Regions from separate parts of the Streptomyces sp. NPDC096012 genome, predicted to be linked through region 1. Evidence: riboswitches for the same ligand, from Rfam matches in the RefSeq annotation. Region 1 holds a riboswitch; each other region holds the start of a gene.
What was found. A riboswitch is a leader RNA that binds a small molecule or an ion and turns the genes downstream of it on or off. The one in region 1 is predicted to bind cyclic di-AMP.

Region 1 (6,591 bases):
CGGGGAACTCGACCCCTCCGGCCCCGGCTTCCGACGCCTCTGCTCAGCACTACACGCCGTACGGCGCCACGGAAGTCACCTACGACGACCTCACCACGTACGGCGGCTACGACGCCACCGGTTTTGCGGGCGGTTCGACCGGTACCACGGCCTTCGACCACGACCCCCTCTTCGGCAGTCTCCCGGGCAGCGGACAGCCCACCGGCGCGTACGACACCACGCAGTGGCAGACCGGCACCGGCCAGATCCTGAACCACGATCCGTACGCGGCCCAGCACCACGCCGCCTACGACTCCGGCGGGTACGACACCACCGCCTGGACGGTCCCCGCGCAGGCCACCGGACACGATGTGAGCGGCCAGTGGGACGCGAGCGCCTGGCTCGAGCCCGACCGGACCGCCGGCGCCGACGCCACCCAGCAGTGGGGGTGGGGCACCCAGACCCTCGACACGGGCGCGTACGACGCCACGCAGTGGAACCCGGCCGGCCAGGCCGCGCCGACGGAGTCCGAGCAGGTCGGCGAACCGTTCGGCCGGCAGGCCACCGCCACGTTCGAGCAGGTCGGCGACGCGCACGCGACCGCCGGGTTCGAGCAGGTCGGCGACGCGCAGGCGACCGCCGCGTTCGAGCAGGTGTCATACGAGGACGCCGTCTTCGAGGAACCGCACGGTGGCGAGGACGCGGCGACCACCACCGGTGAACTGCCCGACGGGCACGTCCTGCTGGACGATCAGGAAGAGGTCACACCGCCTCCCGCGCCCCGGGCCGGCTCGCGCGGCGCCGGGCGTTCCCGGCGCCGTACGCCCGCCAAACGGTCGGCTCTGCTGACGGTCGCCGTGCCCTCGGCCTGTGTCATGGGAGTCGCCGGGATCGCGGCGGCCTCGGTGAGCGCCCTGACCGAGGACTCGGGCGAGGCCACCGCCGCCTCCCCGGACGAGGCGCACGTGGTGCAGCCGGCGATCGCCAACAGCAAACTGGATACCCAGCTCAAGACCCTCTCCGCCGGGGCCGACGACTTCGCCCACCGGGCGAGCCGTACGCAGGAGCGCATCGACCTCAGGGCGCAGCAGGCGCTGGAGCAGAAGAAGGCCGCCGCGGAGGCCGCGCTGAAGGAACGGCTGCGCCCCAAGTTCGCCCTGCCGGTCACGCAGCGGGGGCTCAGCGCCTACTTCGGGCAGGCGGGCGTGAACTGGATGTCGGTGCACACCGGCATCGACTTCCCCGTCTCCTACGGCACCACGGTGATGGCCGCCACCGACGGCACCGTCACGACCAAGTGGAACAGCGCCTACGGCAACATGATGATCGTGACGGCCAAGGACGGCACGGAGACCTGGTACTGCCACCTGTCCAGCTATCGCGTGGCCTCCGGTACGACCGTCAAGGCGGGCCAGCCGATCGCCTACTCCGGCAACTCCGGCAACTCCACCGGGCCGCACCTGCACTTCGAGGTCCGGCCGGCGGGCGGGGCGGCCATGGACCCCCTGCCGTGGCTGCGCAGCCACGGACTGGACCCGACCTGAGCCCCTGAGGGGCCGAGCCCCGCCGAACCGGCGGGGCTCACTTCGTCCATGGTTCTACCGGTTCCGCCGGCCACCACAGGGTTTTGTCCCTGGGCGTCCCCCGGGAATTGCCCCGGGGGTTCCCCTGGAAGTTCCCCTAGAGCTTCTCCACCGGCGCGTACCGCAGCAGCAACCGCTTCGGCTTGGCGTCACCGAAGTCGATCGTCGCCTCCCCGTTCGCACCCGTGCCCTTCACCGCGACGACCGTGCCGAGCCCGAACTGGTCGTGGGTGACCCGGTCACCGACGGCCAGCGCGACGACCGGCTTCTCCGCGGCGCGCCGCGTGGCGAACCCGGACGCGCCCGACGCCGAGGACCGCGAGCGGCTCGACGACAGCGAGGCCGCGATCCCCGAGACGGGTCCGGAGGACACCGGCGCCGTCGCTCCCGTCCGCTTCCACTCCACGTGGGTGCCCGGGATCTCCTCCAGGAAGCGGGAGGGCGGGTTGTACGAGGGCTGGCCCCAGGCGCTGCGCATCGCCGACCGCGTCAGATACAGCCGCTCCCGCGCGCGCGTGATGCCCACGTACGCCAGGCGCCTCTCCTCCTCCAGCTCCTTGTTCTCGCCGAGGGCGCGCATGTGCGGGAAGACGCCGTCCTCCATGCCGGTCAGGAACACGACCGGGAACTCCAGGCCCTTGGCGGTGTGCAGGGTCATCAGCGTGATGACGCCGTCGCCGTCCTCCTCGTCGGGGATCTGGTCGGAGTCGGCGACCAGGGCGACCTGCTCGAGGAAGTCGGCGAGCGTGGCCTGCTCCCCGTCTTCCCGCCCCTGCTCGAACTCCAGCGCCACGGCCGCGAGTTCCTGCAGGTTCTCGATGCGGGTCTCGTCCTGGGGGTCGGTGGAGTTCTGCAGTTCGGCCAGATATCCGGTGCGTTCGAGTATGGCCTCCAGCACCGTCGCCGGACCGGCACCGGACTCGACGACGGTGCGCAGGTCCTCCATCAGCGTGTTGAACCGCTTGACCGCGTTGGTGGAGCGCGCGGCCATGCCGTAGGCCTCGTCGACGCGCTTCAGGGCCTGCGGGAAGCTGATCTTCTCGCGCTGGGAGAGGGCGTCGATCATCGCCTCCGCGCGGTCGCCGATGCCCCGCTTGGGCACGTTGAGGATGCGGCGCAGCGGCACCGAGTCCTCGGGGTTGGCGAGGACGCGCAGGTAGGCGAGGACGTCCCGGACCTCCTTGCGCTCGTAGAAGCGGACACCGCCGACGACCTTGTAGGGCAGGCCGACGCGGATGAAGACCTCTTCGAAGACGCGGGACTGGGCGTTGGTGCGGTAGAAGACGGCGACGTCCCCGGCCTTGGCCTCGCGCGCGTCCGTGAGGCGGTCTATCTCCTCGGCGACGAACTGGGCCTCGTCGTGCTCGGTGTCGGCAACGTAGCCGGTGATCCGCGCGCCCTGGCCGGCGTTGGTCCACAGGTTCTTCGGGCGGCGGGACTCGTTGCGCTCGATGACCGCGTTGGCCGCGGACAGGATGGTCTGCGTGGAGCGGTAGTTCTGCTCCAGCAGGATCGTCTTCGCGTTCGGGTAGTCCTCCTCGAACTGGAGGATGTTGCGGATCGTCGCGCCCCGGAAGGCGTAGATCGACTGGTCCGCGTCACCGACCACGCAGAGTTCGGCCGGCGGCAGGTCGGACTCGCCCGGCGGCAGGCCGGCGTCCCCGGGGGCGCGCTCGCCCGTGCCGACCAGCTCGCGCACCAGGGCGTACTGGGCGTGGTTGGTGTCCTGGTACTCGTCGACCAGGACGTGGCGGAAGCGGCGGCGGTAGTGCTCGGCGACGTCCGGGAAGGCACGCAGCAGGTTCACCGTCGTCATGATCAGGTCGTCGAAGTCCAGGGCGTTCGCCTCGCGCAGCCGCGACTGGTACATCGCGTAGGCCTGGGCGAGGGTCTTCTCGAAACCGTCGGTGGCCTGGGCGGCGAAGTCCTCCTCGTCGATCAGCTCGTTCTTCAGATTGCTGATCTTGGCGCTGAAGGACTTGGGCGGGAAGCGCTTGGGGTCGAGCTCCAGGTCGCGGCAGACCAGGGCCATCAGGCGCTTGCTGTCGGCGGCGTCGTAGATCGAGAAGGAGGAGGTGAAGCCGAGCTTCTTCGACTCGCGCCGCAGGATCCGCACACACGCGCTGTGGAAGGTCATCACCCACATCGCGTTCGCGCGCGGGCCGACGAGCTGCTCGACGCGCTCCTTCATCTCGCCCGCGGCCTTGTTCGTGAAGGTGATCGCGAGGATCTGGCCCGGGTGCACGCCCCGGTCGGCGAGCAGGTGGGCGATGCGGTGGGTGAGCACGCGCGTCTTGCCGGAGCCGGCGCCGGCGACGATGAGCAGCGGGGAGCCGGCGTGCACGACCGCGGCGCGCTGGTTGTCGTTCAGCCCCTCCAGCAGGGCCGCCGCGTCGACGACGGGGCGCGGGGCGCCGTCGCGGTAGTAGGCGTCCCGGTCCGGGGGCACGTCGAACTTCCCGCCGAACAGATCGTCCGGAACCGGCTCCGGAGCGTGCTCGTCCTCGGGGGGCGGGGGTTCCTCCTCGCGCCCGCGTGGGGCTTGGAGGTCCGCCAGGAAGCTGTCGTCAAAGAGGCTGCTCATCGCTCTCCGAGTCTAGGGCGCCCCACCGACAACCGGTCCCGCTCCCCCGAACTCGGCCCGCGGGCGCAGTCCGCTGTCGGACAGGGTCCCGGAGCGCCGGCCGTCCGCCCCGCAGAAGGCCGATCATCCCCTCACGCTGCGGAAGCGCCTGGTCACACGCGTGTGAAACCTTCCCCAGGTCACAGAAATGTATCGGACATACCGCACACCAACCTTCACAGGAGTCACACGAGTTGGCTAGGTTTCCGTCAGGCCGTACGAACCCTCTCCGGCGAACCTCGCCGGGCCGAACGGCCTCCGCCGAGTCCGGCGCGCCCTGCACGGTGCCCGGAGCCGGGGACCCACCGTTCCTGGGGTGAATCGGCCGACTCCCGCACGGGACGACGCCGTAGGGCAACCCTTCCGAAGCACCCGCCCGAACCCGACAGCTAACCCGGTAGGCGGCATGCTGGAAGGAGTCGCCTCCCTTGGCGTCGCACCGCAAGTCGCGCCCCGGCGGCAGTGGACCGGGCCTGCGCGGACCCGTTCTCGCCACTGCCGCCCTCACCTCCGTGGCCGTCCTGTCCCAGACGGCCGAGGCCGCGCCCGCCGACGACGGCAGGCCGAGCCCGGAGGAGATCGAGAAGAAGATCGACGAGTTGTACCGCCGGGCCGAACCGACCCCGCAGGAGGAATCTGCGGCCAGGCAGCGGCCTCGTGCCGGGGAACCGCGGCAGGAGGGCGCCCGGCGCGCGGTCCGGACCCCCGCGATCGCCCGGGAGGGCCGGGTCCCGTTCGCGGCCGCCCCGGACACGGCCGCCTCCCTCCTCGCGGAGTATCCGCAGGACCACTTCGCCCAGAGCAGGGTGCTGAACCGGCTGGCCTCGCGCGTGAAGGACGCGGCCGGGCGGGGCCGGGCCCCCCGGGGGCCGGAGGCCTCGGCGGCATCGGCGGCACCGGCGGCCGCGTGGTACGACGTGACCGCGGCGGGGGCCGCGGCACCGGCCCCCGAAGCCGGGGCCACCGCGCCGGCCACCGGCGCGGACCGTGAAGCCCCGGGTCGCGCCGCGCCGGCCACCACGGACCGCGGGACGAGGGCCGCCACCGCGGGCCGCGCCGCGAAGGCCACCCCCCTGGACCAGGACGCCAAGGCCGACACCCCGGGGTACGACGTCAAGGCCGCGAAGGCCGCCGTGCAGCGCAAGCTCGCCGTCACGCGCGCGTTGCTGTCCCGGCACGCGGCCTCGGAGGACGGCGCAAGGGCAGAGCTCGGCCCGCACCTCGCGGCACCCACCGCGCTGCCGTACACGCCCACGCCCCCGTCCCTGTCCCCGTCCCCAGCGTCGTACGCGCTCCCGCCGACACCGCCGTACCCGCCTCTGGAGACGTCGTCGCACTCGCCTCTGGAGACGCCGTCGTACGCGCCCTCGGCCACGCCGCCGTACGCGCCCCCGGCGACGCTGCCGGTCACCAAGGCCGAGAAGGCGATCGCCTTCGCCCGCGCCCAGATCGGCAAGCCGTACGTGAGCGGCGCGAGCGGACCCGGCTCCTACGACTCCTCCGGCCTCACCCAGGCCGCCTGGCGGGCCGCCGGCGTCACCCTTCCGCGTACCGCCCGGGAGCAGGCCGCCGCGGGCACCCCCGTCCCGCTCATCGACGCACGCCCCGGTGACCTGGTCTTCTTCCGGGACGACAGCAGCCATGTCGGCCTCTGCACGGGTGACGGGATGATGATCCACGCCCCGGAGCCGGGCGCGTACGTCCGCGAGGAGTCCGTCGACCGCGGCGGCACATCCGTCGTCGAGGGCGTCGTACGGCCCGCTTGACCGTCTCCGTCGCCGTCGCCCGGTTCCCGCGCTTTCGGACCCCAGGAAGCCGAGCGCGTCGGGAACGGGCCGCGCGTCGGCGGCCTGCTCGCGCGTTCCGGCGTTTGCCGCCACCAGCGCGCACCGGCATTCCCCGCTCCACGGGCGTGTGCGGTGTTTTCGCGCTCCACGCGCGCGTGGACGGCGTTCTGTGCTCCACGCGCGTGTGCCGGCGCTCTGCGCCACACCCGCGTAGTGCGGCGTTCTTCGCGGTCCACGCGCGCGTGGACCGCGTTTTTCCGCTTCACGCGCGCGTGCCCTGCCCGTCCGATGCGCCCGGCTGCCTAGCATCGGGCGCATGCCCGGTATGTCGAGTGTGCGCGCGTGGTGGGCGGGGCGGCCCCCCTCGGCCGGGTCCGCCGTGATGGCGACCGGCATCGTGTCGGTGGGCCTGCATCTGGCCGGCGCGGAGACGGTCTCCCGGATCGCGCTGGCGATGGCCTGCATCGCCTGGCTCGCGCTGGCCGCCGACTTCGTCGTGCGGCTGGTGGGCGAACGGCGGCGCTGGGTGACCGAGGCGGGGAACCCGGAAGCCCTGACCGCCGTCGCGGCGACGGCCGTGCTGGGCACCGGGATCTCGGCGCTGGGCCGGCAGACCCTG
Region 2 (6,591 bases), on a different contig from region 1:
CCCCGAGCAGGGCCAGGGTGCGCCAGCGCCGGAGCGTGGTGACCACTTCGCTGCGCAGCAGCCCGAACGTCCACAGGGGACCCGGCCTGCGTACGGCCGTCGCCTCCATCGCCTCAGCCCGCGACATCGAAGCCCTCCCCCGTCAGTGCCACGAAGGCGTCCTCCAGCGAGGCCCGTTCGAGGGTGAGGCCCCGGACGCGGACGCCCGCGGTGACCAGGGCCGCGGTCACGTCCGCGAGATCGCGCTCGGGTGGCTCGCCGGTGACCCGGTCGCCGTCTGCGGTCACGTCCGCGACGCCCTACTCCTTGAGCACGCGGGCCGCCTCGGCCGGGTCCGGGGTGGTCACCACCAGCCGGCCGCGCGCTCCGGCCGCCAGGTCGGCGACCGCGCCCTGGGTGACGAGCCGGCCCTGGGTCATCACGGCCGCGTGGGTGCAGACCTGCTCGATCTCGTCGAGCAGGTGGGAGGAGAGGAAGACGGTCGTGCCGTCGGCGGCCAGTTCCCTGACCAGGGCGCGGATCTCGCGCATGCCCTGCGGGTCGAGACCGTTGGTCGGCTCGTCCAGCACGAGCAGCCGGCGCGGCTGGAGCAGCGCGGCGGCCAGGCCGAGGCGCTGCTTCATGCCGAGCGAGTAGGCCTTCGCCTTCTTGCCCGCGGCGGCCGCGAGACCCACCCGGTCCAGGGCGGCGGCGACCCGGGCACGCCGGGTGCGGGGATCGGCGGTCGGGTCGGCGGCGTCGTAGCGCAGCAGATTGTCGCGGCCGGACAGGAAGCCGTACAGCGCGGGACCCTCGATCAGCGCGCCGACCTGCGGGAGGACAGCGCGGGCCGACCGGGGCATGGGGCGGCCCAGCACGTGTGCCGTGCCCGCGGTCGGCTCGATCAGGCCCATCAGCATGCGGATCGTGGTGGTCTTGCCGGAGCCGTTGGGGCCGAGGAAGCCGAAGACGCTGCCCGCCGGGACGGTCAGGTCGAGACCGTCGACGGCGAGCTGTCCGCCGCGGTAGCGCTTGGTGAGGCCGCGCGTGGCGATGACGCTCGCCCGCTGCTGACCGAGGTCACGCTCGGGCGTGTCCCCCGCATCGCGCTCCTCCCCCTGCGCGGCGGACGCTGCGTCCATCGGCTCCCTCTCGATCGTCGTGCCCGGAAAGGGTTACTTCCCCGCGTCCGCCGCCTTCACCAGGGCGTCCTTGGTCACGGCGCCGGCGTAGACCTTGCCGTCGTCGGTGATCAGGGCGTTGACCAGGCGGGTGGAGAAGACCGTGCCCTTGCCGAACTTGCCGGAGACCTTGTCGCCGAGGGAGTCGAGGAAGCCGCCGAGGTTCCCGCTCTGGGAACCGGACGGCATACCGCCCTTGGCACCGGTGTCGAAGGTGACGACGGACGTCCAGCCCTTGCCGAGGACCTTGGCGCCGTTCATGCCCCCGGCGAAGCCCCCGCCCGGCTTCCGGTCGTGCTCCCGGGCCTTGGGTCCCTGCTCCGCCTCGGTGACCTTCGCGCCCTTGGGCGGCGTGAAGTCGAAGGTGGAGGCGGCCGGCCTGGCGAAGGAGACCTGGGTGAAGCCGGCGTCGACGACGGCGTCGCCGCCGCTCCTCGGGGTCAGCGTGAACTTCAGCGGCAGGCCCGTCTTCGCGTCCACGGCGATGCTGATCGCGCCGACCGTGGTGCCGGACTGCTTGGGCTTGATCAGCAGCCGGTAGGCGTCGCGGCCGGCGACGTGCGCGGTGCCGTCGACGGTGACGGAGGTGGTGTCGTCCACCGACTTCAGCGCCTTTTCGGCGAAGTCCTTGGGCGTGGCCGGCGGCTCCGCCCGGTGGTCCCGCCGGTCCGGGCCGGCCTCGGTGGAGTGGTAGACCTCGTTGCTCTTGCTGTCGTAGCCCCAGACGTCCTTGCCGTGGTGGATGAGGCTGTACTCGGCGCCCTGCTCCAGCAGAGAGACCTTCTGCCGGTCCGGGCCGTCGGCCGCCACGCGCAGGGTGTGCGTGCCGGTGACCAGCTCCGGGAGCTTGGACTGCGGATCGGCGGAGGAACCGTCGCCGGAACCGTGGGACGAGCCGGGCGCGATGCTGTTCTGCAGACCGCCGAGGTCGGGCAGACCCAGGTCGGTGCTGATCCGCACGGTGCCGGACAGCTGCTGCACGTCCGACTTGGCGATCTTCTCTATGAGCTGCTGGGCGGTGATCCGGGGCAGATCCGGGTCTCCCGAGTTGGCGAGCGCCGGGACCAGCCCGATCGTGGCCGCAGTCACCCCCACCACCGCGACCGGGACGACGTACCGGACCGCCTTGCGCCGGCCGGATCGCGTGTCCTCGCCCTGCGCGGCGGCCGGTGCGTCTTCGGATTCGTACGGTGCCATGTGTGCCTTACCTCCGTCGTCGGCGGCGGCTGTCCTCACGCTGGTCCACCCTGAGCCGCCATTCTCACCCGAATCGGTGAGGAGTGGTGATTTCCCTGGTGTCCATCTGACCAAATCGGCCGTGAGGAAGCGTCAGACCTCGGAGCCAACTCCGTGTACGACTCCGGTATGACATGCGGGGGCGGCAGCGGCCCGGACCCGTAGGGGTCTCGCACCGCGGGCATACGTCAGCCGTACCACCGTCACGTGGGAACCGCATCCGGAAGCATTGCCTGGGAGCACCGCTTGGGTGGGTCCGTTCCGCGGGTGCGTGCTGCTCGTGCGGGCGTTTCCCGGTGCCTGCCACGCGTGCGTGACGTGTGCGTCGGCGGTGGCTGCCACGCGTGCGGGCTGCGCGTGCGGTGGTGGCTGCCACACGTGCGTGACATGTGCGTCGGCGGTGGCTGCCACGCGTGCGGGCTGCGTGCGCGTGCCGCGGGTGCGGGCGTGCGGGCTGCGTGCGCGTGCCGCGCGTGCGGGCGTGGGGCTCCCGCCACGCGTGCGTGCCGTGTGTGCCCGCCCTGCCGGAGACGTCCCCCGCGCGTGTTTTCTTGCGGGGGAGGCCGGTGGGGCGGCTAGCCGGCTCGGTGCACCACCGCGTCGCACAGTTCGAGCAGGGCCGCCTTGGCGTCGCACTCCCTCAGCGGTGCCAGCGCGGCCCGTGCCTCCTCCGCGTACCGGACGGTGTCCCGGCGGGCCTGCTCCAGCGCGGGGTGCGCGCGCAGTGCGGCCAGCGCCTCGGCGTGCCGGGCGTCGTCGCTGAGGTCGGAGTCCAGCAGGTCGCACAGCGCGACGTCCTCGGGCAGCCCCGTCCGGCCGGCCCGCTCGCGCAGTCGCAGCACGGGCAGGGTCGGGATGCCCTCGCGCAGGTCGGTGCCGGGCGTCTTGCCGGACTCGTGGGAGTCGGATGCGATGTCCAGGACGTCGTCCGCGAGCTGGAAGGCGACCCCGAGCCGCTCGCCGTACTGGGTGAGCACGTCGACGACCGTGTCGTCGGCGCCGGACATCATCGCACCGAACCGGCACGCGACCGCCACCAGGGAACCCGTCTTGCCGCTGAGGACGTCCAGGTAGTGCTCGACCGGGTCACGGCCGTCCGCGGGGCCGGCTGTCTCCAGGATCTGGCCCGTGACCAGCCGTTCGAACGCCAGGGCCTGCACCCGGACCGCCTCGGGGCCGAGGTCGGCGAGGATCTGGGAGGCGCGGGCGAAGAGGAAGTCGCCGGTGAGGACCGCGACGGAGTTGCCCCAGCGCGTGTTGGCGCTGTCCACGCCGCGTCGCACGGCCGCCTCGTCCATGACGTCGTCGTGGTACAGGGTGGCGAGGTGGGTCAGCTCGACCACGACGGCGGACGGCACGACACCGGGTGCGTAAGGGTCGCCGAACTGCGCCGCCAGCATCACCAGCAGGGGCCGGAACCGCTTCCCGCCGGCCCGCACGAGGTGCTGGGCGGCCTCCGTGATGAACGGAACCTCGCTCTTGGTGGCCTCGAGCAAGCCTTCCTCGACAGCCGCCAATCCGACCTGGACATCGGCTTCCAGAGCCTGGTCCCGCACGCTCAGCCCGAACGGCCCGACGACGGTCACGAGGGGTCTCCTGTCTGCTGGTGTCTGCTGGCGGTTACACGGTTTGTCGATAGGTCGTTGCCATCACTCAAGTCAGCGTATCCGGTCCTCTTTCGATCACCGATAGCGCCCACCGGTCCAGCCCGGGCGGTATCGGATCATGCCCCCTATGGTGTTGATCGGTCGGTAAGAACGGACATCTATCGACTTAACAGCAGTACGTGCGGTTTGTCGCGGATCGGAGGGTGAGCGGAGTAACGCCGCACCCTCGTCGGGGCACCCGTCTGCCCGGGCCGTCGCACCTCCGACCGCGGCCCGAATCCGCCCGAATCGGTCCGGATCAGGGCGGCGGCCGACCCTCCGCCACACTCCCTCCCCCTCACCGCCGCCACCTCTCCACGGCCTGCGGCAACCCTGCGAAACGACGTGCGGCGCACTCCGAATTCCGCAGTAATCAGACTTAAGAATCAAATCCCCTTAATCTGCAATGTCGGATTTACTGCGTTTTGCTATTTCGTGAATTGGGTCACGTCGAGCAACCTCCGGCCCCACCCGCTCCGCCCGTCGGGTCGCCGCTTCTGCCCTGCGTCATCGGCGAGTTGAGAAGTTGGCAACCGCAAAGGATCAAGTACCCCATACGGCACAGATCAAGGTCAAACAGTGCGTTGTGTGAATCAGGCACTTGTTCCCGACATGTGCTCTCGCATACGTTCCGGGCCGTCGGGCGGAACGCCGAATCCTGCCGCCGCCCGCATAACCCATCGACGAACTCATTCGCAGGGCAGGAGCGGGGGAACCAGGTAAGCCGCCGGACCGGACGACACACGTCGCACCGGAACGGCTAGGGGTGAAGTCGCGCTCTTCGGAGTGCGGCCGGGCACCTCCCCGCCCGAACCCGACAGCTCACCTCGCAGGCGCCGGAGAGGAACACCCCCATGCCTGCTGCCGCTCAGCCCCGCCGCGTTCGCACCAACCGCCTCGTCCGCAAGCTCGCGGTCGTCGGCACCGGTGCCGCCGTGCTCGCCCTTCCGATCATCGGCGCCACCGCCGCCTCCGCGGCCACCCCCACGGCCGCCACGGTGTCCACCACGCCGGCCGGGTACCCGAACAACCTCGACGGCTGGATCCGCGAGTCGCTCGCGATCATGGCCGAGAAGAAGATCCCGGGCACCTACAACGGCATCTACCGCAACATCATGCGGGAGTCCTCGGGCAACCCCTCGGCCATCAACCTCTGGGACTCCAACGCGGCCAAGGGCATCCCGTCCAAGGGCCTGCTCCAGGTCATCGACCCGACGTTCAACGCGTACCACGTGGCCGGAACGTCGTTCAACGTCTACGACCCGGTCGCGAACATCACCGCCGCCTGCAACTACGCGGCCGCGCGGTACGGGTCGATCGACAACGTGTTCGGCGCGTACTGACCTGCCCGTACCGGTGCCCGTCGCACGGCGGACCGGTGCGCTCCGGCACCTGACGGACCGGCGCGCACCGGTGACCGCCGAACGGCGGGCACCGGTGACCGGCCGACGGGCTCGCATCGGTGACCGGCCGAACAGCGAGCTACTGAAGTGCCGGTCAGTCGGTCGGGAAGATTCTTTCGAGGACGACGGCGATGCCGTCGTCCTCGTTCGACGAGGTGACCTCGTCGGCCACCGCCTTGAGTTCGGGGTGGGCGTTGGCCATGGCCACCCCGCGTCCGGCCCAGTGGAACATCGGGATGTCGTTGGGCATGTCCCCGAAGGCCACGGCCCGTTCGGCGCCGATCCGGAGGCGCTCGGCGGCCAGCGCGAGACCGGTCGCCTTGGTCACCCCGCGCGGCTGGAGCTCCACGGTCCCCGGCCCCGACATGGTGACGGTCGCCAGCGAGTCCACCGCCGCCCGCGCCACGGCCGCCAACTCGTCGTCCGACAGAGTGGCGTGGCGCAGCAGTACTTTGCTGATGGGCTCGCACCACAGGTCGTCGCGACGGTCGACCCGGACCGCCGGCAGCGTCGGGTGCGGCATCAGATACCCGGGTTCGATGAGCGTGAGCCCGTCCACGCCGTCCTGGTCGACGGCCGCGTACACCTGCCCCACCTCCGCCTCGATCTTGCCGAGCGCCGTCTCGGCCAGCTCCCGGTCCAGCCGGACCGACCACAGCAGACGGTCGGCGGCGATGTCGTAGATCTGAGCGCCCTGGCCGCACACCGCGAGCCCCGCGCAGCCCAGGTTCGCCAGCAGGGGCCGTACCCGCGGGGCCGGCCGGCCCGTCACCACCAGGTGCCGGGCACCCGCCCCCGCCGCCCGCGCGAGCGCGGCCAGAGACCGGTCGGAGACGGTGTCGTCGCCGCGCAGCAGCGTCCCGTCCAGGTCGGTGGCGATCAGTGCGTATGCGGGGGTGGCTGCCATGATCAGAGAATACGGACACCGCGCCCCGCCGACTCATCCGTCGTTCCACGCACTTACGTGCTGCTCAGCCCCAACTGGTGGCCAAGGTCCGCTCGGTGGCCCGGTGATCGCCGGGTTGTGGCCCGGTGGCCGCCGGGTGGCGGCAGGGGGCTTCCTCCGGGCCCGCCGGTGAGGGGGGCGGCGACGGTCGGCAAGGGTGCGGTGAACATCTCACCCGAGTCGAGCTCCGGCTCGAAGCC
Region 3 (6,591 bases), on a different contig from region 1:
CGGTGATCAAGGCCCGGAGGAAAAGGGTGCGCGACCACTCCTTCGCATGGCGTATGCTTGAGACACAACGACGCGGGGTGGAGCAGCTCGGTAGCTCGCTGGGCTCATAACCCAGAGGTCGCAGGTTCAAATCCTGTCCCCGCTACTGAAGACTCAGGGCCGGAATCCAGTACACGGGTTCCGGCCCTGAGTGTTTTCCGCCCCGCCCCGCCGTACGCGGCGATCCAGGCCGCGTGGCGTACGTCACAGCAGGTCATCCGGTCGGTCCACACCGGTCGCCCCGTGCCCCCGGGCCCGCAAATCTGGACCTACGTCCGACACGTGGGAGACATGCGGTGCGCCCTGGTGAGGTGGAGGAGAACGCGTACGCCAGGGCCGGCGGCCGGCTTCCCGGCGATCTCGTGCCGGACCCGGGACTCGGCGACGAACCCGCACCCGTGCGCGGGACCCGCCGGCCCGGCCCGCGCGCCCTGGCCGGCGCCCTGCCGGCCCTGCTCATCGCGGGCGGCGTCCTCTACGGCCTGCTCACTCCCGAGGGCTTCACCGCCGTCCCGTTCTTCACCGCCGCGCCGCTGATCGCCGCGCCGCTGTACTCGCTGCGCACCACGGTCCTGACCGCCCTGACCGCCCTCGTCGCCGCGTACGCCGTGAACACCCAGACCGGCGGCCACTCGGCACCGGCCACCGTCACCGACGGGGTGACCGTCGCCACGGTCGCCCTGCTGGCCGTCGCCATCAACCGCGTGGTCCGGCTCGGCGACCGGCGGCTGGCCTCCGCCCGGGAGATCGCCGAGGCCGCACAACGGGCCGTCCTGCCCCGGCCCGCGGAGCGGATCGGCGGCTTCGAGATCGCCGCCTGCTACGAGGCGGCACGCCGGGACGCGTTCATCGGCGGCGACCTCTACGCGGTGCAGGACAGCCCGTACGGCGTCCGGCTGGTCGTCGGCGACGTGCGCGGCAAGGGGTTGAGCGCGGTCGCCGCCGTCGCCGTGGTGATCGGGGCGTTCCGGGAGGCGGCCGAGCAGGAGGCCACGCTGGAGGCGGTGGCCGAGCGGCTGGAGCGGGCACTGGCCCGCGAGGGCACCCGGCGGGACGGCATCGACGCGTTCGAGGGCTTCACCACCGCCGTCCTCGCCGAACTCCCACACGGCGACGGCGTCGTACGGGTCGTCAACCGCGGCCATCCGGCGCCGCTGATGCTGCACGCCGACGGCACCCTGCGCAGCCTGACCGCGCCCGAGCCCGCGCTGCCGCTCGGCATGCGCGACCTCGGCGGCTGGCCCGACCGGGCGCTGGAGGCCCGCTTCCCGAGCGGGGCCACCCTGCTGTTCTACACCGACGGCCTGTCCGAGGCCCGGGACGCCCACGGCCGCTTCTACGCACCCGAACGGCGGCTGGCCGGCCGTACCTTCCCCGGCCCCGGCGCCCTGCTGAGCCGGCTCGCCGAGGAGGTGCGGCGGCACTCCGGCGGCGGGATGGCGGACGACATGGCGCTGCTCGCCGTACGGCAGCCGTGACCGGTCTCACCGACCGTGACCGCGCGACCGCCGTCCGCAGAACACCCGCGTCACTCGGAAACCTCTGTGACTCATGAACTTCGGTCAACTCGCCCGTTTTGCAGCGATCTACAGGGTAAGTCCCTGCGTGGGAACGTTAATGATCAAGCCGAACGGCTTGGAAACCACCTACCGGGTCTATTAACGTTCGATAACGCAGCGCGGTCGTCCCAGCCGTCACAAGAGACGGCTCCGTGCGCACGCGCCGAATCCCGCGAGGGAACCGGGGAACCACCACCTTTGGGGTGAATCACGCGAAAGCCGTCGTGAACTCGCTGAGTCCACGTCCGGTTTACGCGCGTAGGAGACCTTCCTGCTCCGAACCCGTCAGCTAACCCGGTAGGCGGCGGAAGGAAAGGAGCGCGCCCGCGTGGCGTCCAACCGGCCTGCCCCAGAAGCCCCGTTCATACCGGCCCCCACCGAGTCCGAGACCTTCGGGTACGGCTCCTACCGCGCCGACGAGGGCCCCTGGGAGGAGTGGAATCCCACCGAGGAATCCATCACCCCGGTCCGCGGCCGGCACCGCGTCGCCAAGCAGCGCGGCGGATTCGCCCGCAGCTCCACCGTCCTCGGCGTCGGCGTGATCGCCGCGGTCGGCGCGGGCGGGATGGCCAGCGCCAACACCGGGAAGCCGCCGGTGTCCCTCTCCCTGCCGGACCTGCCCTCCATGGGTTCGCTGTTCGAGGACGGCTCCTCCCCGGCGCCCGAGGCGAGCACCACCGCGCTCAGCGACGTCGGCGTGACCCCCGCGGACACCGAGCGGAACACCGGCGCGGGCGAGACCCTGCGCAACCGGATCATGGCCCAGGCCGAGCAGCAGCAGAGCAAGGCCGACAGCAGGGCCACCGCCGCCGCACTGGCCGCGGCCCAGAAGCAGAGCGCGGACGCCGCGGCCAAGGCGCAGAAGGAGGCCGCCGCCAAGGCCGCCGCCGACAAGAAGAAGGCGGACGCCGACGCCGCGAAGGCGGCCGAGGCCAAGAGGCTGGCCGAGCTGGCCAAGCAGTACACGCTGCCGACGTCCTCGTACACGATCACCTCGACCTTCGGCCAGGCCGGCTCGATGTGGTCCTCCGGCTACCACACCGGCCTCGACTTCGCCGCCCCCACCGGCACCCTCATCAAGGCCATCCACAGCGGCACGGTCACCCAGGCGGGCTGGGCCGGCTCCTATGGCTACCGCACGGTCCTCACCCTCGACGACGGCACCGAACTGTGGTTCTGCCACCAGTCCTCGATCAGTGTCTCCGTCGGCCAGAAGGTCGGCACCGGTGACGTCATCGGCCGGGTCGGCGCCACCGGCAACGTCACCGGCCCGCACCTGCATCTGGAGGTCCACCCGAACGGCGACGCCACCGGCATCGACCCGATGGTCTGGCTGCGCGGCAAGGGCCTCAACCCCTGACCTTCGCGGGCCTTCGCCCCGGTGGCCCGCGGGGCCTCCCGGACGCGAGCCCCGTCGGGCCCCCGGGGGAGGAACCCCGTCGGGTCCCGGGGAGAAATCCCGTCGGGTCCTGGGGGTGACCCTGAGGGTGCTGCCTTTGCGGGAACTTGGCGCCGACAGCGGAATGGGATCATCCGCTGTCGGCGTTGACGTGGAGTATGACTTCTCTGCGCAAACTCGGTTCCTCCGACCTCGAGGTCTTCCCGCTCGCCCTCGGCGGCAACGTCTTCGGCTGGACCGCCGACGAGCAGGCGTCCTTCGACGTGCTCGACGCCTACACGGCCGCCGGCGGCAACTTCGTCGACACCGCCGACAGCTACAGCGCCTGGGTCGAGGGAAACAAGGGCGGCGAGTCCGAGACGATCATCGGCAAGTGGGTCAAGGCCCGCGGCAACCGCGCCGACGTCGTCATCGCCACCAAGGTCAGCCAGCACCCGGAGTACCAGGGTCTGAGCGCCGCCAACATCAAGGCGGCCGCCGACGCCTCGCTCCGCCGGCTGGGCACCGATCACATCGACCTCTACTACACCCACTTCGACAACCCCGAGGTGCCCGTCGAGGAGATCATCGGCGCGCTGGACGAGCTGGTGAAGGCCGGAAAGGTCCGGCACATCGCCGCCTCCAACATCACCCCCGAGCGCCTGAAGGCCTCCCTCGACTTCTCCGACCGCGAGGGCCTGGCCCGCTACGTCGCCCTCCAGCCCCACTACAACCTGGTCTCCCGGGACACCTACGAGGGCCCGTTGCAGGACCTGGCCGCCCGCGAGGGCCTCGCGGCCGTGCCGTACTTCTCCCTCGCCTCCGGCTTCCTGACCGGCAAGTACCGCCCCGGCGCGACCGTCGACAGCGCCCGGGCCGACGGGGCCTCGAAGCACCTCGAGACCGAGCGCGGTCAGCGGGTCCTGACGGCCCTGGACGAGGTCGCCGCCGCCCACCGGGTCCCGGTCGCCACGGTCGCCCTGGCCTGGCTCGCGGCCCAGCCGACCGTCGTGGCCCCCCTCGCCTCCGCCCGGACCGTGGACCAGCTCCCGTCGCTGCTTCGGGCGGCGGAGCTGACCCTGCCGGACGAGGACCTGCAGAAGCTGACGACCGCGTCGGCGTAGTGCCGCCACCCGCTCCGGTGGCGCTCCGTACCGGGCCGCTCCCGCGGCCGGGTCAGGTCCGGTACGGGTTGCAGGCGGGATACGGCACCGTCGGATACCCGTACGGCGGCGGCGTCCAGTACACCGGAGCCGTGACCGGAGCGGGCGCGGAGGCCCTGGCCGCGTAGTCCAGGGCCGGCCGCGCCACTGTTCTGCGCTGCCAGAGTTCGGCCAGCAGCTCCCGCTCGCGTCCGACGAAGTCCGCCCCGGCCCGCCCCCGCCGCCCGCGGTGCCGCAGGAACGCGAGCGAGGTGGCGTACGCCTCGTACTCGGCCACCGTCCGCGCCGCCGGCCGCCCCCCGCAGTGGTGCCGGGCGTACTCCCTGGCCATCCGCCGCGCCCGCATCGACCCGAGCGCGATCGGCTCGGCCGGCCCCAGCCATCCGGCCAGCACGTACGCCGGCAGTTCCGCCTGCACGGTCCGCAGCTCCCGCTGCCGCGTCCAGATCGCGAGCCAGGTCAGCAGCGCGAACGCGGGCACCATGAACCCGCCGTAGACGGCGAAGAACCCGTACCGCCCGAAGGTGGAGGAGCCGTTCCAGAGGGCGTGCATGGACATCGCCAGCAGCAGCCCGCCCACCGGCGGCAGCACCCGCCGAAGACGCTGCCGCTCCCCGGACAGCGCGGCGATGCCGAAGCCGATGCCGGTCAGCACGGTGAAGAGGGGGTGCGCGAACGGGGACATCACGATGCGCACGAAGAACGTCGCGGCGGTGACGGAGGCGATGCCGCGGTCGCCGGTCAGCTGGTCGGTCCCGAAGGCCGTACCGAGATAGAGGATGTTCTCGGTGAACGCGAACCCGGTGGCGGTGATCCCGGCTATCACCACCCCGTCCACGAGGCCGGTGAAATGCCGTCTGCGGAAGAGGAAGACCAGCAGTACGGCAGCCGCCTTGGCGGACTCCTCGACGATCGGGGCTATCACCGTGGCGCCGAGGGTGTCGGCACCGGCCGGGTCGGCGGTGGCGGTGGCTATCCACTTGGTCGCGAAGGTGTTGGCGACGATGGCCATCAGCGCTGCCGCGCAGGCACCCCACGCGAAGGCGAAGACCAGGTTCCGCCAGGGCCCCGGCTCCACCCGGTCCAGCCAGCGGAAGGCGGCCGTCAGCCAGGGCACGGGCAGCACGGCAAGGCCCACCCCCACCAGGAGCCCCTCGGTGCCGGTCTGCCGCCGCACGAGCGCGAGGATCACCAGCCCGGACAGCACCAGCAGGGTGATCAGCGCCCCGTACCTCACCCACCCGCGCTGCCACCAGTGCGGGTGCCGGAGCAGTCCCGTGCCGGGACCGGCGGGGGGAGTCGGGAACGGAGCACTGGTGGCCACGGCATCGACCCTAACGGTGACGGGACGAGGGTCTGGAGCGGTTTACCGGCCCGACCGCGGAACCTGCGGTCCGGGCGGCCGGCCGTTCCCGTGCGGTACGCGCCGGAACAGCAGATCGTTCACGACATGTCCCTTGTCCAGTCCCTGCCCCTCGAAACGGGTCAGCGGCCGGAACTCCGGGCGGGCCGCGAAACCGCCCTCCGCCTGGGTGTTCTCGAAGTCGGGATGCGCGTCGAGCACCTCGAGCATCTGCTCGGCGTACGGCTCCCAGTCGGTCGCGCAGTGCACGAGCGCGCCGGGCTTCAGCCGGGTCGCGGCCAGCGTCAGGAACTCGGGCTGGATCAGCCGCCGCTTGTGGTGCCGCTTCTTGGGCCAGGGGTCGGGGAAGTACACCCGCAGCCCGTCCAGCGCGTCGGGCCGGAGCATCTCGCGGAGCAGGATGATCGCGTCGCCGTTGGCCACGCGGATGTTGGAGAGCCCGTGCTGGTCGGCGAGGTTGAGCAGGTTGCCCTGCCCCGGGGTGTGCACGTCGGCCGCGAGGATGTTGGTGCCGGGGTCGGCGGCGGCCATCTGGGCGGTGGCCTCCCCCATCCCGAAGCCGATCTCCAGCACGACGGGGCCGTCGTTCCCGAACAGCTGGGCGAGATCGATGACCTGCCGGCCGTCGATGTCCAGCCCCCACTTGGGCCACAGCCGCTGCAGGGCGTCGGCCTGCCCGACCGTCACCCGGCTGCGCCGCGGCTGGAAACTGCGGATCCGCCGCTCGAAGTGCGAGCCGGCCGGATCGGCCTTCGGCCCGTCCGGGAAGCGGGGTTCCCCCTTGGTCCGGGTGTGCCGAACGGACTCGCCGGAGGGGTGCGGGGCCGACGGCGGGACTTCGGGGGTGTTGAGGAAATCAGACACAGTGGGACCGATTTTACGGCGCCCCACGGGGGCGCCCGCCCGGCCCGCGGCTCCTGATGCCCGCGGCGTCCTCCGGCGGTCATCGGTCGCCGGGGGCCGTCGGCGGTCATCGGTCGCCGGGTAGCCACCGGCAGCCGTCGGTCATTGGGGCCGTCGGCGGTCATCGGGCACTGGGTAGCCTCCGGCAGCCATCGGTCGCCGGGGGCCGTCGGCGGTCATCGGTCG

Region 2: linked by a shared signal. The riboswitch ahead of ABVB68_RS09215 (transglycosylase SLT domain-containing protein) and the one ahead of ABVB68_RS10190 (C40 family peptidase) in region 1 are both predicted to bind cyclic di-AMP.
Region 3: linked by a shared signal. The riboswitch ahead of ABVB68_RS34550 (M23 family metallopeptidase) and the one ahead of ABVB68_RS10190 (C40 family peptidase) in region 1 are both predicted to bind cyclic di-AMP.

The regions. Positions count from the first base shown of each region.
Region 1 covers NZ_JBEOTD010000007.1:103,037-109,627, reverse strand. The annotation lists gene ABVB68_RS10200 (M23 family metallopeptidase) at 1-1,523, shown strand, start outside; gene pcrA (DNA helicase PcrA) at 1,660-4,146, opposite strand; cyclic di-AMP (ydaO/yuaA leader) riboswitch at 4,435-4,605, shown strand; gene ABVB68_RS10190 (C40 family peptidase) at 4,614-5,951, shown strand; gene ABVB68_RS10185 (SLAC1 family transporter) at 6,289-6,591, shown strand, end outside.
Region 2 covers NZ_JBEOTD010000006.1:143,999-150,589, forward strand. The annotation lists gene ABVB68_RS09195 (ABC transporter permease) at 1-127, opposite strand, end outside; partial or broken gene ABVB68_RS09200 (ABC transporter ATP-binding protein) at 114-1,121, opposite strand; gene ABVB68_RS09205 (LolA family protein) at 1,155-2,357, opposite strand; gene ABVB68_RS09210 (polyprenyl synthetase family protein) at 2,972-3,982, opposite strand; cyclic di-AMP (ydaO/yuaA leader) riboswitch at 4,714-4,891, shown strand; gene ABVB68_RS09215 (transglycosylase SLT domain-containing protein) at 4,897-5,385, shown strand; gene ABVB68_RS09220 (HAD family hydrolase) at 5,540-6,352, opposite strand; partial or broken gene ABVB68_RS09225 (NAD(P)/FAD-dependent oxidoreductase) at 6,517-6,591, opposite strand, start outside.
Region 3 covers NZ_JBEOTD010000060.1:10,660-17,250, forward strand. The annotation lists tRNA gene ABVB68_RS34540 (tRNA-Met) at 72-145, shown strand; gene ABVB68_RS34545 (PP2C family protein-serine/threonine phosphatase) at 336-1,517, shown strand; cyclic di-AMP (ydaO/yuaA leader) riboswitch at 1,750-1,917, shown strand; gene ABVB68_RS34550 (M23 family metallopeptidase) at 1,927-2,958, shown strand; gene ABVB68_RS34555 (aldo/keto reductase) at 3,156-4,100, shown strand; gene ABVB68_RS34560 (PrsW family intramembrane metalloprotease) at 4,153-5,463, opposite strand; gene trmB (tRNA (guanosine(46)-N7)-methyltransferase TrmB) at 5,506-6,366, opposite strand.